DNA from 2 places in the Rhodoferax sp. RT4P68 genome. Region 1 is predicted to be linked to the other one. Evidence: riboswitches for the same ligand, from Rfam matches in the RefSeq annotation. Region 1 holds a riboswitch; the other holds the start of a gene.
What was found. Region 1 has a riboswitch for S-adenosylhomocysteine ahead of ahcY (adenosylhomocysteinase). Riboswitches for the same ligand answer to the same signal wherever they lie in the genome.
Positions count from the first base shown of each region.

Region 2: linked by a shared signal. The riboswitch ahead of metH (methionine synthase) and the one ahead of ahcY (adenosylhomocysteinase) in region 1 are both predicted to bind S-adenosylhomocysteine.

Region 1 is NZ_JBWMBB010000002.1:213,824-221,366, forward strand. Features, by position in the region: gene AC099J_RS04445 (putative bifunctional diguanylate cyclase/phosphodiesterase) at 1-1,391, opposite strand, end outside; S-adenosyl-L-homocysteine riboswitch at 1,525-1,609, shown strand; gene ahcY (adenosylhomocysteinase) at 1,675-3,132, shown strand; gene AC099J_RS04455 (TlyA family RNA methyltransferase) at 3,259-4,017, shown strand; gene metF (methylenetetrahydrofolate reductase [NAD(P)H]) at 4,014-4,856, shown strand; gene AC099J_RS04465 (asparaginase domain-containing protein) at 4,883-5,905, opposite strand; gene AC099J_RS04470 (Bug family tripartite tricarboxylate transporter substrate binding protein) at 6,082-7,044, shown strand; gene AC099J_RS04475 (CaiB/BaiF CoA transferase family protein) at 7,047-7,543, shown strand, end outside.
Region 2 is NZ_JBWMBB010000005.1:430,072-437,614, forward strand. Features, by position in the region: gene AC099J_RS14015 (glutamine ABC transporter substrate-binding protein) at 1-281, shown strand, start outside; gene AC099J_RS14020 (amino acid ABC transporter permease) at 309-977, shown strand; gene AC099J_RS14025 (HutD/Ves family protein) at 974-1,546, shown strand; gene hutI (imidazolonepropionase) at 1,558-2,775, shown strand; gene AC099J_RS14035 (formimidoylglutamate deiminase) at 2,772-4,184, shown strand; gene hutG (N-formylglutamate deformylase) at 4,181-4,999, shown strand; S-adenosyl-L-homocysteine riboswitch at 5,113-5,188, shown strand; gene metH (methionine synthase) at 5,211-7,543, shown strand, end outside.

The sequences.
Region 1 (7,543 bases):
AGGTCGTGCGCCAGGCGCGCGCGTTGCTGCGCGCCTTCCTGCAGCGCGGGCGTGAAGTAGGCGAAGCCGTTGCGCCCGGCGCCCTTGGCCAGGTAGAGCGCCTGGTCGGCCTGGCGCAGCAGGTCGTCCTCGCTGTGCGCCTCGCCCGGGTAGAAGGTCAGGCCGATGCTGGCCGTGACGAAGGCGCGCTCGTGGCCGAGCACGTACTCGCGCGCCAGTTCGGCCAGGATGGACTGCACGATGCGCTCGACCTCGCGTGTTTCGTGCAGCGCCGGCAGCAGCACGGTGAACTCGTCGCCGCCCATGCGGGCCACGGTATCGGTGGCGCGCACGCAGAGTGTCAGGCGGTGGGCGGCTTCCATCAGCAGACGGTCGCCGCCTGCGTGGCCCAGCGTGTCGTTGACCTCCTTGAAGTGGTCCAGGTCGATGAACAGCACGGCCAGCAGCTCGCCGCCGTGTTCGCGCAGCCGGTCGCACTGCCGCATGTGCTGCGCCAGGCGGTCGCGCAGCATGCGACGGTTGGGCAGGCCGGTGAGCGCGTCGAAGTGCGCCTGGTGCCAGATCAGCGCATCGGTTTCCTTGCGCTGCGTGATGTCGGTGTGCGTGCCCACCATGCGCAGCGGTGTGCCGTCGGCGCTGCGGCTGATCACCATGCCGCGCGTGAGGATCCACTTCCAGCTGCCGTCCGCACACTGCACGCGGTGCTCGTTGCTGTAGGCGGGCACCAGGCCGTCCAGATGGGCCTGGCGGTCGTGCAGCATCCGTGCCACGTCTTCGGGGTGGGTGCGCTCGTCCAGCTTGACCATCTGGCCGTCCACCGTGTCGCCGCTGTAGCCATACATCTCCAGGCAGCGCTGCGACAGCACGGCGGTGTTCTGCCCGATGTTCCAGTCCCACACGCCGTCACCGGTACTCTCCAGGGCCAGCTTCCAGATCTCGTCGCGCCGGCGCAGCTCGGCCTGGGCCTGCACGCGGTCGGTGATGTCCTCGACCGTGCCCTCGTAGAACTGCAGGCGGCCCTGCGCGTCGCGCACCACGTGCGCGTTCTCGTTGGACCAGATGCGTTCGCGTGTCTTGTGTCGCCAGGCCTCGGCGATGAAGGAGCGCACGTAACCGTCACGCTCCAGCGTCTCGCAATAGCGTTGCCGGTCGTGGGGCGTGACATAGCACTCGGTGCCGATGTCCTGCACGGCGGCGAGAAACTCTGCCTCGGTCGTGTAACCGTTCAGCCGCACCAGGGCCGGGTTGGCGCGCAGCATCCGGCCGTCAGGCGTCGAGCGGTAGGCGCCGATCGGCAGGAAGTCGAACAGGGTGGAGAAATCGCGCGAGGCGTGCGTGTGGTCCGGGGCGTCGTCATGCCCTGGGGGGCTGTCGCGAAGTGGCGCATCCATGGTGACGGCATTGTCGCGATCTACCGGCGCGGCGCACGTTGGCTTGCGCAAGTGCGTGTACGCATGCGCCAACCCCATGCCCAGATCGCGTGTAGGGCTGGCGGTTGCGGCCGACGTCCTTATAATCCGCCCTCCTTCCGAGGAGCGTTGCAGTGTCCCGTCGTGCCCCACGATGCGGATGCGAGGCTCGGATTCAATCGCAACGACGCTCGCCCACGGTTCTGTGTGGTGAGTTTTCCCCTGCAGGCCGTGGTCGTCTTCAACCTGCCGATATGGAGTCGTCATGAACGCACCTGCCTCTTCCCAACAACTGCAAAACAGCGACTACGCGATTGCCGATCTGAGCCTTGCCGCCTGGGGCCGCAAGGAAACGAAGATCGCAGAAACCGAGATGCCCGGCCTGATGGCCATCCGCGAAGAGTTCGCCAAGACGCAGCCGCTCAAGGGCGCGCGCATCACGGGCAGCATCCATATGACGATCCAGACCGCCGTGCTGGTCGAGACGCTGCAAGCGCTCGGCGCCAACGTGCGCTGGGCCTCGTGCAACATCTTCTCAACGCAAGACCACGCGGCCGCCGCGCTGGTGGCCAACGGCGCCAATGGCGGCGCCGGCACGCCGGTCTTCGCGCACAAGGGCGAGACACTGACGGAATACTGGGACTTCACCCACCGCATCTTCGAATTCGGCCCCAAGGGCAGCGAAGGCGAAGGTCCGAACATGATCCTGGACGACGGCGGCGACGCCACGCTGCTGATGATCCTGGGCCAGCGCGCCGAGAAGGACATCTCGGTCGTGGCGAACCCGACCAGCGAAGAAGAGACCTGCCTGTACGCCGCGATCAAGGCCAAGATTGCGGTGGACCCGACCTGGTACACCCGCAAGGCCGCGCAGATCATCGGCGTGACCGAAGAGACCACCACCGGCGTGCACCGTTTGAACGAGATGAGCGCCAAGGGCACGCTGCCGTTCCGTGCCATCAACGTGAACGACTCGGTCACCAAGAGCAAGTTCGACAACCTGTATGGCTGCCGTGAATCGTTGGTCGATGGCATCAAGCGCGCCACCGACGTGATGATCGCCGGCAAGGTGGCGTGCGTGGCCGGCTATGGCGATGTGGGCAAGGGCTCGGCGCAGGCGCTGCGTGCACTGTCGGCGCAGGTCTGGGTCACCGAAATCGACCCCATCAATGCGCTGCAGGCCGCGATGGAAGGCTACAAGGTCGTGACCATGGAGTACGCGGCCGACAAGGCCGACATCTTCGTGACCACCACCGGCAACAAGGGCATCATCCGCCACGAACACATGCTGGCGATGAAGGACCAGGCCATCGTCTGCAACATCGGCCACTTCGACAACGAGATCGACATCGCCTCGCTGGAGAAGTACGAGTGGGATGAGATCAAGCCGCAGGTCGACCACATCACCTTCCCCGACGGCAAGAAGATCATCATGCTGGCCAAGGGCCGCCTGGTGAACCTGGGCTGCGGCACGGGCCACCCGAGCTTCGTGATGTCCTCCAGCTTCGCGAACCAGACCATCGCGCAGATCGAGCTGTTCACCAAGTCTGACAAGTACGAAGCCGGCAAGGTCTACGTGCTGCCCAAGCACCTGGACGAGAAGGTGGCCCGCCTGCACCTGAAGAAGGTCGGCGCGATGCTGACCGAGCTCACGGAAGAGCAGGCCGCCTACATCGGCGTGCCGGTGCAGGGCCCGTACAAGCCTGACACCTACAGGTATTGAACACACCCCCAGTCTGTGCGCCCCTGGGGGGCGCTTCGCCAACCCCCTTGCAGGGGGCGACGCCTGCGGCCCGGCAAAGCCGGTTCCGCGGCATCTCTGGCCTTTGGCCGTGCTTACTGGAACGCCATGCGTGCTGATCAACTTCTCGTCGACCGCGGCTTGGCCGCTTCACGCTCACAGGCCCAGCGGCTCATCGCTGCGGGCCTGTCGTGGCGCGTGGGCACGGGGCCGTGGAAGCCCGTCGGCAAGAACAAAGACGAGTTGCCCGCCGATGCCGAACTGCAGCTGCAGGACGCGGCCGAGGCACGCTACGTGTCGCGTGGTGGGCTCAAGCTGGAAGGCGCGCTCAAGGCCAGCGGCGTGGACCCGACGGGCCTGGTCTGCCTGGACGTCGGGCAGTCCACCGGTGGCTTTACCGACTGCCTGCTGCAGCACGGCGCGGCGCGCGTGGTCGGCGTCGACGTCGGGCACCAGCAGGTGCACCCGCGCATCCAGGACGATGAGCGCGTGCACTGCATCGAAGGCGTCAATGCGCGTGCGCTGGCGCCCGACGACCTGGGCGACGAACTGCCCGAACAGGGCTTCGGCCTGATCGTCGGCGATCTGTCGTTCATCTCGCAAACCTTGGTGCTGCCGGCGCTGGTGCCGTTTCTGGCCGAGGACGGCGCCGTGCTGATGCTGGTCAAACCGCAGTTCGAACTGCAGCCGGGCCAGGTCGGCAAGCACGGCATCGTGCGCGACGACACGATGTACCCGGTGGTGCGTGCACGCATCGAGGCCAGCTGTGCCGATCTCGGCCTGACGATGGCCGGCTGGTGGGACAGCGTGATCGACGGTGGCGACGGCAACCGCGAATTCTGGATGTTGGGGAGAAGGAAACCATGAACACGGGCACCCAGACCTATCCGGTCAGCTACGAGTTCTTTCCGCCGAAGACGCCCGAGGGCGTGGCCAAGCTGCGCGTCGTGCGCCAGGCGCTGTATGCGCGCCAGCCCTTGTTCTGCTCGGTGACTTACGGGGCCGGCGGCTCGACGCAGCAGGGCACGTTTGGCGCCGTGGCCGAGATCCTGGCCGAGGGCGTGGACGCGGCCTCGCATTTCTCGTGCGTCGGCGCCACGCGCGAGACCGTGCGCACGCAACTGGCCGAACTGCGGGCCATGGGTGTCAAGCGCCTGGTGGCGCTGCGCGGCGACCTGCCCAGCGGCTACGGCGCCGGTGGCGAGTTCCACTACGCCAGCGATCTGGTGGCCTTCATCCGCGCGGAGACCGGCGACACGTTTCACATCGAGGTGGCGGCCTACCCGGAGGTGCACCCGCAGGCCCGCTCGCCCGAGGCCGACCTACAGGCCTACGCGGCCAAGGTGCGGGCTGGCGCCGATGCGGCCATCACGCAGTATTTCTACAACGCCGACGCGTACTTCCGCTTCTGCGACGAGACCCGCAAGCTGGGTCTGGACGTGCCCGTGGTGCCCGGCGTCATGCCCATCATCAGCTCCACGCAGCTAATGCGCTTCTCCGATGCCTCGGGCGCTGAGATCCCGCGCTGGATCCGCTTGCGGCTGCAGGCCTTCGGCGACGATATCGCGTCCATCAAGTCCTTCGGCCTGGACGTGGTCACGACGCTGTGCGAACAGCTGCGCGCAGGCGGCGCGCCAGGCATTCACTTCTACACGATGAACCAGTCCGCGGCGACGCTGGAGCTGTGCCGGCGGCTGGCGCTGTAGCCGCAGGATCGCAGGCGGTCGCGCCGTCAGGCCGGCACTGAACATTCGCCGCAACGCGGCCGGGCGATCTCTGCCCGCACTGCTTCGGGCTGCAGGCCCTGCGCCACCAGGTGGTGCAGCTTGGTCACCGCAGCCTCGACCGTCATGTCGTAGCCGCCGACCACACCAGCGGCCGCCAGGGCCGAGCCGGTGGCGTATTTGGACTGGTCCACGCTGCCACGCGCGCACTGCGAGATGTTGACCACGACCGTGCCGCGCGCGCTGGCCTCGCCCAGTGCGTTCAGAAATCCCGGCGTGCTGACCGGCCCGTTGCCGGCGCCGTAGGTCAGCAGCACCACGCCGGCCAGCGGTGGCGCCAGCATGTGCTGCAGGCGTGACACGTTGAGGCCGGGGTACAGGCGCAGCACCGCCACCTCGTGGCCCGCTGGCGGTGCGAGTTCGAAGGCTTCGGCCTGCGGCATCGGCAGCACGCGCACGGTGTCGACCACGGTGTCGATGCCGATGCGCGCCAGCGGCGGGTGGTTGGGCGAGTCGAAGGCGGCCAGGTCCGCACTGGCCAGCTTGGTGGCCCGGTTGCCGCGCAGCAATCGGTCATGGAAGTACAGGCCTACCTCGGGCAGGGGATGCTCAGCGGCCAGTTGCAGCGCGCCGAGCAGGTTGTTGCGCGCATCGCTGCGCGGCACGCACAGCGGGATCTGCGAGCCCGTGACGATGACGGGCTTGCGCAAGCCCCGCAGCGCGAACGACAGGGCCGACGCGGTGTAGGCCATGGTGTCGGTGCCGTGGATGACGACGAAGCCGTCGTAGTGGGCGTAGCGGGCGGCGATGTCGGCGGCGATGGTGTGCCAGTCGGCGGGGCCGGCCTCGGCGCTGTCGATCAGGCGCGCGTACTCGACCAGTTCCCACTCGGGCATGCCGCCGGTGCCGGCAGCGGGCAGCACGGCCGACAGGCTGGCCGCCAAGGCACCATCGGGCACATAGCCGGCAGCCGTTGGCCGCATGCCGAAGGTGCCGCCGACGTACAGGACGCAGAGTTTCTTCAGTGGCATCGACGCGTCTCGCAGGCAGTGGGGTCGGCGCGGATGCTACTGCACAGGCCGCGCGCCCGTCCCGCAGGCTGGCGCCGGCGTCATCATTCGCAAAAGCAATGGTTCGAGCCGAAAGAGCAATTGGACTTGAATGCTTGCCGTGGGGATGATGCCGGCCACCACTTCGGAGACATTCCATGCGCCTTGCCTTGCGTACTGCCCTGGCCCTCGCCGCCGCCCTGAGCGCGTTGGCCGTGCAGGCCCAGACCTACCCCACCCAGCCCGTGACGCTGGTCGTGCCATTTGCGGCCGGCAGCGGCACCGACGCCGTGGCCCGCACGGTCGCCCAGAAACTCGGCGAGCGGCTGAAGCAGCCTGTCATCATCGACAACAAGCCCGGTGCCAACGCCCAGGTGGCCGCGCAGTTCGTGGCCAAGGCCAAGCCTGACGGCTACACGCTGTTCATGACGACCAACACCTCGCATTCTGCGAATCCGGCGCTGTACAAGGAGCTGCGCTACGACCCGGTCAAAGACTTCACGCCGGTCGCGCGCGTGGGCGAGTTGCCGTTCGCGCTGGCCGTGCATCCCGGTGTGCCCGCGAAGAGCCTGCAGGAACTGATCGCCCACGCCAAGGCGAACCCCGGCAAGCTGTCGTACGCCACGCCCAACAGCACCTCGCTGGTGGCGATGGAGACCATCAAGCGCATCGCCGGCATCGACATCGCGCAGATCCCCTACAAGAGCAGCCCGCAGGCCATGACCGATCTGGTCGGCGGCCAGGTGCAGGTGTATGTGGCCGATTTCGGCTCCGGCCTGTCCATGCTCAAGAGCGACAAGATCCGCACGCTGGGCGTGACGACGGCCAACGAGTCGAAGATCCTGCCCGGCGTCGCGCCCATCGGCGCCACCGTGAAGGGCTTCGACCTGACCTCGTGGAACGGCATCTTCGGCCCGGCCGGCATGCCCAAGGAGATCGTGGACCGGCTCAACGCCGAATTGCAGGTGGTGCTGGCCGAGAAGGACACGCAGGACAAGCTGGGGCAGCTGGGCTTTGAGGTCTGGCCGTCGAAGACGCCCGAAGAGTTCGCCCAGTACGTGCGTGACCAGCTGACGCACTGGGGCAGCCTGATCCGCCAGTCCGGCGTGCAGCCGCAGTAGCCATGCCTGCAACGCAAGGCCCGCTCGCGGGCGTCAAAGTGCTGGACCTGACCACGGTGGTCATGGGGCCGTTCGCCACGCAGATCCTGGCCTCGCTGGGCGCCGAGGTGGTCAAGGTCGAAAGCCCCGAGGGCGACAACATGCGCCATGTGGGGCCCATGGTGAACCCCGGCATGGGCCACATCTTCCTGCAGGCCAACCAGGGCAAGCGCAGCCTGGTGCTGGACTTGAAGCAGAGTGCCGCGCGCGACGCCGTGCTGCGGCTGGCCGAGCAGAGCGATGTGCTGATCAGCAACGTGCGGCCGCAGGCACTGGCGCGGCTGGGGTTGGACGCAGCCGCCGTGCAAGCGCGCAACCCGCGCCTCATCCACGTGAGCTGCTGCGGCTTCGACCAGGAGGGGCCGTATGCGGCCAAGCCGGCCTATGACGACCTGATCCAGGGCGCGACCGGCATCCCCTGGCTCATGCAGCAATACGGCGCCGAGGCCCCGTGCTACGC
Region 2 (7,543 bases), on a different contig from region 1:
CCCAGCTGGTCGAGGTCGAGAAGAACCAGGAGATGTTCAATTTGGTCGACGTGGGCCGCAGCGATGCCGCGGTGACGGGCAAGCCTGCCGCCTACCAATACGTGCGCACGCGGCCGGGGCTGAAGGTGCTGCCCGAGCAGCTGACGACCGAGGAATACGGCATGGCCGTTCGCAAGGACACGCCGGAGCTGACCAGAGCAGTGAACGATGCGCTCGCCAAGCTGAAGGCCGATGGCACCTACAACGCGATCGTGACGAAATGGTTCCCCGCGACGCCATGACACTGTTGAGCCGCACGGGTGGGCCGCATGGATCTTGACTTCTCCCCGGTCTGGAACGGCTGGCAGGCGCTGGCGCACGGCACGATGGTCACGGTGGAGATCACCGTCTGCGCGCTGCTGCTGGGCTGCGTGCTGGGCCTTCTGGTCGGCATCGGGCGGCTGAACCCGCGCCGGCGCTGGCTGTATGGCGCCTGCACCTCCTACGTGACGCTGGTGCGCGGCACGCCGCTGCTGGTGCAGCTGTTCATTTTGTTCTTCGGCCTGCCGCATTTCGGGCTGCTGCTGCCGGCCTTTGTGTGCGGCGTGCTGGGCCTGGGCGTGTATTCGGGTGCCTATGTGTCGGAGATCGTGCGCGGCGCCATCCAGTCCATCCACCAGGGCCAGACCATGGCCGCGCAGTCACTGGGCATGACGGCGCCCACCGCCATGCGCCACATCATCCTGCCGCAGGCGGTGGTGCGCATGATCCCGCCGCTGGGCAACGAGTTCATCGCGCTGATCAAGAACTCGGCGCTGGTCTCGCTGCTCACCATCCACGACGTGATGCACGAGGGCCAGAAGATCATCAGCACCTCGTACCGCTCGCTGGAGGTGTACCTGGCGATTGCCGCCGTGTACTTCGTGCTGACGGGCACGGTGATGCTGGTGCTGCGCCACTTTGAGCGGCGACTGAGCCAGGGCGGGCTGGTGCGATGAGCGCTACGTTGCAACGGTTCGACGTGGCCGCGCTGCCAGCCACGCCGTGGAAAAACGGCGGCGGCAGCACGCGCGAGATCGCCTGCTGGCCGCCGGGCGCGGGCTTCGACACGTTCCAGTGGCGAGTGTCGATCGCCAGCATCGCCGCCAGCGGGCCGTTCTCGGTGTTCGCGGGAGTGGACCGCATCATCACGCTGCTCGACGGCGATGGCGTGCATCTGCAGGGCGCGGGCGTGGACCACCGCCTGGCCACGCCGCTGGCGCCGTTCGCGTTCAGCGGCGACGCGTCACTCGGCTGCACGCTGTTGGGCGGTGCATCCCGCGATTTCAATGTGATGACGCGGCGCGGCCGGCTGCGGGCGGAAGTGCGCGTGCTGCGTGGCGCGTCTCAGTTGCCGGCGGCGCCACATGGGCTGCTGTGGGCCTGGCGCGGCAACTGGCGTGCGGCAGACCAGTCGCTCACGGCCGGCCAGGGCCTGTGGTGGTCAGATGCCGACGCGTCCCTCGGCCTGGCCCCCAGCGACCCCGCCGCCGTGCTGATCGCCGTGCAATGGCACGCTGCCACATAGGACACCCACCCATGCCTTCTTTCGACTCCCTGCCCTCTGCCGACGGCCTGTGGACCCACCTGCGCAACCTGGACGGCGCGCCCTGCGCCATCGCCGTGGCGCGTGGCCACATCGCCTGGATCGGCTCGCCCGATGCCATGCCGGCCGCTTACACCGGCGTGCCCTGCCACGACGGCCACGGCGCGCTCGTCACGCCCGGCCTGGTCGACTGCCACACCCACCTCGTCTACGGCGGCCAGCGCGCGGGCGAGTTCGCGATGCGCCTGGCCGGCGCCACGTATGAGGAGGTGGCCAAAGCCGGCGGCGGCATCGTCTCCAGCGTGCTTGCCACGCGAGAGGCCAGCGAGGAGGACCTCTTCGCCAGCGCCTCGGCCCGGCTGCAGAGCCTGCTGGCGGAGGGCGTCTGCGCGATCGAGATCAAGTCCGGCTACGGCCTCGCGCTCGAGCACGAGCGTAAGCAGCTGCGCGTGGCGCGCCGGCTGGCCGACGCCCATGGCGTGACGGTGCGCACCACCTTCCTCGGCGCGCACGCGCTGCCGCCCGAGTACGCCGGGCGCAGCCAGGACTACATCGACCTCGTCTGCCGCGAGATGCTGCCGGCGCTGCATGCCGAGAGGCTGGTCGACGCGGTGGACGTGTTCTGCGAGCGCATCGCATTCACACTGGCCGAGACCGAGCAGGTGTTTCGCGCCGCGCAGGCGCTGGGCATCCCGGTCAAGCTGCACGCCGAGCAGCTGAGCGACATGGGGGGCGCGGCGCTGGCAGCGCGCTACGGGGCGCTGTCGTGCGACCACATCGAGCACCTGTCGCAGGCCGGCATCGACGCCATGGCCGCGGCCGGCACGGTGGCCGTACTGCTGCCGGGCGCCTACTACACGCTGCGTGACACGCAACTGCCGCCGATCGCAGCGCTGCGTGCGGCCGGCGTGCCCATGGCGGTCTCGACCGACCACAACCCCGGCACTTCGCCGGCGCTCTCGCTGCTGCTGATGGCCAACATGGCATGCACACTCTTTCGCCTCACGGTGCCAGAGGCAATTGCCGGCATCACCAAGCACGCGGCGCGCGCGCTGGGGCTGCAGGACACGCACGGCGCGATGGCCGTCGGCCGGCCGGCCAACTTCGTGCTGTGGAACCTGCGCGAGCCGGCCGAGCTGGCCTACTGGTTCGGCCATCGGCCCGTGCGCACCGTGGTGCGGCAGGGCCGCATCGCACAGGAGGCCACATGACGGCCCTGTTTGCTGCCGACGCATTGCTGCCTGCCGGCTGGGCGCGTGACGTGCTGCTGGAGTGGAACGCCACCGGCGCGCTGCTGCACGTGCAGGCCGGCGCCACACGTCCGCCCAACGTGGCCACCGCGGCCGGCCCGGTGCTGCCCGGCATGCCCAACCTGCATTCGCACGCCTTCCAGCGTGGCATGGCCGGGCTGACCGAATACCGCGGCGCCAGCGAGGACAGCTTCTGGAGCTGGCGCACGCTGATGTACCGCTTCGCCGCCCGCCTCTCGCCCACGCTGCTCGAAGCCATCGCCTTCGGTCTGTACGTGGAGATGCTGGAGGCCGGCTACACCAGCGTCTGCGAGTTCCACTACGTGCACCACGATGGCGATGGCCGGCCGTACGCCGACGATGCCGAACTCGCGCTGGCGCTGCTGCGTGCCGCAGGCCGCGCCGGCATCGGCATGACGCTGCTGCCGGTGCTCTACCAGACCAGTGGCTTCGGCGGCAAGCCGCCGGGGGAGGGTCAGCGCCGCTTCATCCGTTCCACCCACAACATGCTGCGCTTGCTGCAGCGCCTGCAGCCGCTGTGCACTGCGCAGGGCGCGGATGCAGCGGGAGTCGGCTACGGGTTCCGCCTGGGCCTGGCACCGCATTCACTGCGCGCCGTGCCGCCCGATGCCCTGCGCGACGCGCTGGCGGGTTTGTTCGCGCTGGACGCCACGGCGCCCATCCACATCCACATCGCCGAGCAGACGCAGGAGGTGGACGACTGCATCGCCTGGAGCGGCCAGCGGCCCGTGGCCTGGCTGCTGGACCACGCACCGGTGGACGCCCGCTGGTGCCTGGTGCACGCCACGCACATGGATGCCGACGAGTACAGGCGCGCGGCGGCCACCGGCGCCGTGGCCGGCCTGTGCCCCAGCACCGAGGCCAACCTGGGCGACGGCCTGTTCGACTGGCCAGCCTGGCAAGCGGCCGGCGGCGCCTGGGGCGTGGGCTCGGACAGCCATGCCTGCGTCAATGCGGCTGAGGAACTGATGCTGCTCGAATACGGCCAGCGCCTGGCCACGCGCCGGCGCAATGTGATGGCGGTGCCCGGCCAGCCGCAGGTCGCCACCGCCATGACCCTGGCTGCCGTGGCCGGCGGCGCGCGCGCGGCCGGCCGCCCCATCGCCGGCCTGGCCGTGGGCCAGCAGGCCGACCTGGTCACCCTGGATGCGCAGCACCCGGCGCTGGCCGGCCTGGCGGCGCCCGAAATGCTGTCGGCCCACGTCTTCGCCAGCCACCGCACCAGCGCCATCCACAGCGTGCTTGTCGCAGGCCGCGCCCACGTCCAAGCGGCACGCCACAGCGCCCAACCCGGCGCAGCCCAGGGGCTGGTCGCGGCCCGCACACAGTTGATGAAGGAAACACCATGAGCTTCACCACCACCGAACCCCCCTTCCGCTTTCGCCAGGGCACGCGCCCTTTGCTGGTCTCCATGCCGCATGTCGGCACGCACGTGCCGCCAGCGCTGGCCGCACGCTTCACCGACGAGGCGCGGCACGTGCCCGACACCGACTGGCACCTGGAGCGGCTGTACGACTTCGCCGATGCGCTCGGCGCCTCGGTGCTGGTGGCCACGCACAGCCGCTACGTGATCGACCTGAACCGCCCGCCGGACGGCGCCAGCCTGTACCCGGGCCAAAGCGTCACCGGTCTGTGCCCCATCGACACCTTCGACGACACCCCCATCTACGCCGACCCGGCCGACCAGCCCGACGAGGACGAGATCGCCGCGCGGCGCGATGCCATCTGGCACCCCTACCACGCCCAGCTGACCGAGGAGTTGGCCCGCATCAAGGCCGCGCACGGCATCGCCATGCTGTGGGATGCGCATTCGATCCGCTCCGAGCTGCCGCGCTTTTTCGACGGCAAGCTGCCCGATCTGAACCTGGGCACCGGCAAGGGCACGAGCTGCGACCCGGCGCTGGCCGATGCCCTGCTGGACATTGCCCGGCAGGCCGAGGGCTACACCAGCGTGCTGAACGGCCGCTTCACCGGCGGCACCATCACGCGCCAGCACGGCCGTCCGCAGGATGGCGTGCACGCCGTGCAGCTGGAGATGACGCAGTGCAGCTACATGCAGGAGGCGCTGCCCTTCGACTACCTGCCGGGCGTGGCGGCCGGCGTGCAGCCGCACTTGAAGCGCATGCTGGAAGCGGTGCTGAGCTTCGCCGAAACGCCGCGGTGAACGCCCTGCCCGCGGCGCAGCGTGCCGCACGGGGTGGCGACGCCGTCACCGTCGGCAATCCATCTTCGACCGGCAGTGGAGCGACTGCAGCGGCGTGCCCCTATAAAATCCCGCCTCCCAAGGAGCGTTGCAGCGGGCCGATCAGCCGCCCGTCAGGCTTGGGGACCGCCACAACGACGCTCGCCTGACCACACGACCCACAGGTGAGCCCATGTCCTCCGCATCCTCCGTTCCCGCCATGAAGCTGTCCGGCCTGGAGCCCGTCTCCATCGGCGCCGGCACACTGTTCGTCAACATCGGCGAGCGCACCAACGTCACCGGCTCCAAGGCCTTCGCCCGCATGATCCTGAACGGGGAGTTCGACCAGGCGCTGTCGGTGGCGCGCCAGCAGGTGGAAAACGGCGCCCAGGTGATCGACATCAACATGGACGAGGCCATGCTGGACAGCAAGGCGGCCATGGTGCGCTTTCTGAACCTGATCGCGTCCGAGCCCGACATCGCGCGCGTGCCGATCATGGTGGACAGCTCCAAGTGGGAGGTGATCGAGGCCGGGCTGCGCTGCATCCAGGGCAAGGGCATCGTCAACTCCATCTCGATGAAGGAGGGCGTCGAGAAGTTCAAGCACGAGGCCAAGCTGGTGCGCCGCTACGGCGCGGCCGCCGTGGTGATGGCGTTCGATGAGAAGGGCCAGGCCGACACCTTCGCGCGCAAGACGGAGATCTGCGAGCGGGCCTACCGCATCCTGGTGGACGAGGTGGGCTTCCCGCCCGAAGACATCATCTTCGACCCCAACATTTTCGCCGTGGCCACCGGCATCGAGGAGCACAACAACTACGCGGTCGACTTCATCGAGGCCGTGCGCTGGATCAAGCAACACCTGCCGGGCGCCAAGGTGTCGGGCGGCGTGTCGAACGTGAGCTTCAGCTTTCGCGGCAACGACCCGGTGCGCGAGGCCATCCACACGGTGTTCCTGTACCACGCGATCCAGGCCGGCATGGACATGGGCATCGTGAACGCGGGCATGGTGGGCGTCTATGACGACCTGGAGCCCGTTCTGCGCGAGCGTGTCGAAGACGTGGTGCTGAACCGCAGGCCCGATGCCGGCGAGCGCCTGGTCGAAGTGGCCGAGACGGCCAAGAGCGGCGCCAAGGACGAGAGCAAGAGGAACGACTGGCGCGGCACGCCCGAGGCGCCGGTCACAGTGGAAGCGCGCCTGGCCCACGCCATGGTGCACGGCATCACCGATTTCATCGTGCCGGACACCGAGGAGGCCTACCAGGCCGTGCTGGCCAAGGGCGGCAGGCCGCTGCATGTGATCGAAGGCCCGCTGATGGCCGGCATGAACATCGTGGGCGACCTGTTCGGCGCCGGCAAGATGTTCCTGCCGCAGGTGGTGAAGTCGGCCCGCGTGATGAAGTCGGCTGTGGCCCACCTGATCCCCTACATCGAGGAAGAAAAGCGCCTGGACGAAGCCGCCGGACGCGACGTGCGCACGAAGGGCAAGATCATCATCGCCACCGTGAAGGGCGACGTGCACGACATCGGCAAGAACATCGTGACGGTCGTCCTGCAGTGCAACAACTTCGAGGTCGTGAACATGGGCGTGATGGTGCCGTGCCACGAGATATTGGCGCGGGCCAAGGTCGAGGGCGCGGACATCGTCGGCCTGTCGGGCCTGATCACGCCCAGCCTGGAGGAGATGCAGTACGTGGCCGGCGAGATGCAGAAGGACGACCACTTCCGCATCAAGAAGATCCCGCTGTTGATCGGCGGGGCGACCACCAGCCGCGTGCACACGGCGGTCAAGATCGCGCCGCACTATGAAGGCCCTGTGGTCTATGTGCCCGATGCCTCGCGCAGCGTGGGCGTGGCGCAGAGCCTGCTGTCCGACCAGGCATCGGCGTACATCGACGAACTGAACGCCGACTACGTGAAGGTGCGCACGCAGCACGCCAGCAAGAAGCAGACGCCGCTGTGGCCGATTGCGAAGGCGCGCGCCAACAAGACGCCGATCGATTGGGCCGCCTACCAGCCGGTCCAACCCAAGTTCATCGGCCGGCGCGTGTTCAAGAACTTCGACCTGACTGAGCTGGCCAAGTACATCGACTGGGGGCCGTTCTTCCAGACCTGGGACCTGGCCGGGCCTTTCCCGGCGATCCTGAAGGACGAGATCGTCGGCACCGAAGCGGTGCGCGTCTATGCCGACGGCCAGCGGATGCTCAAGCGCCTGATCGAGGGCCGCTGGCTCACGGCCAACGGCGTGATCGGCCTGTACCCGGCCAACGCCGTCAATGATGACGACATCGCCTTCTACACGGACGAGACGCGCAGCCAGGTCGCTCTGACCTGGCACGGCCTGCGCCAGCAGACCGAAAAGCAGGCCATCGACGGCGTGATGCGGCCCAGCCGCTGCCTGGCCGATTTCGTGGCGCCCCGTCACCCGGACAGCAGCGGCGTGGCCGACTACGCAGGCATGTTCGCCGTCACTGCGGGCATCGGCGCGGACAAGCGCGACAAGTTCTTCACCGACGACCTGGACGATTA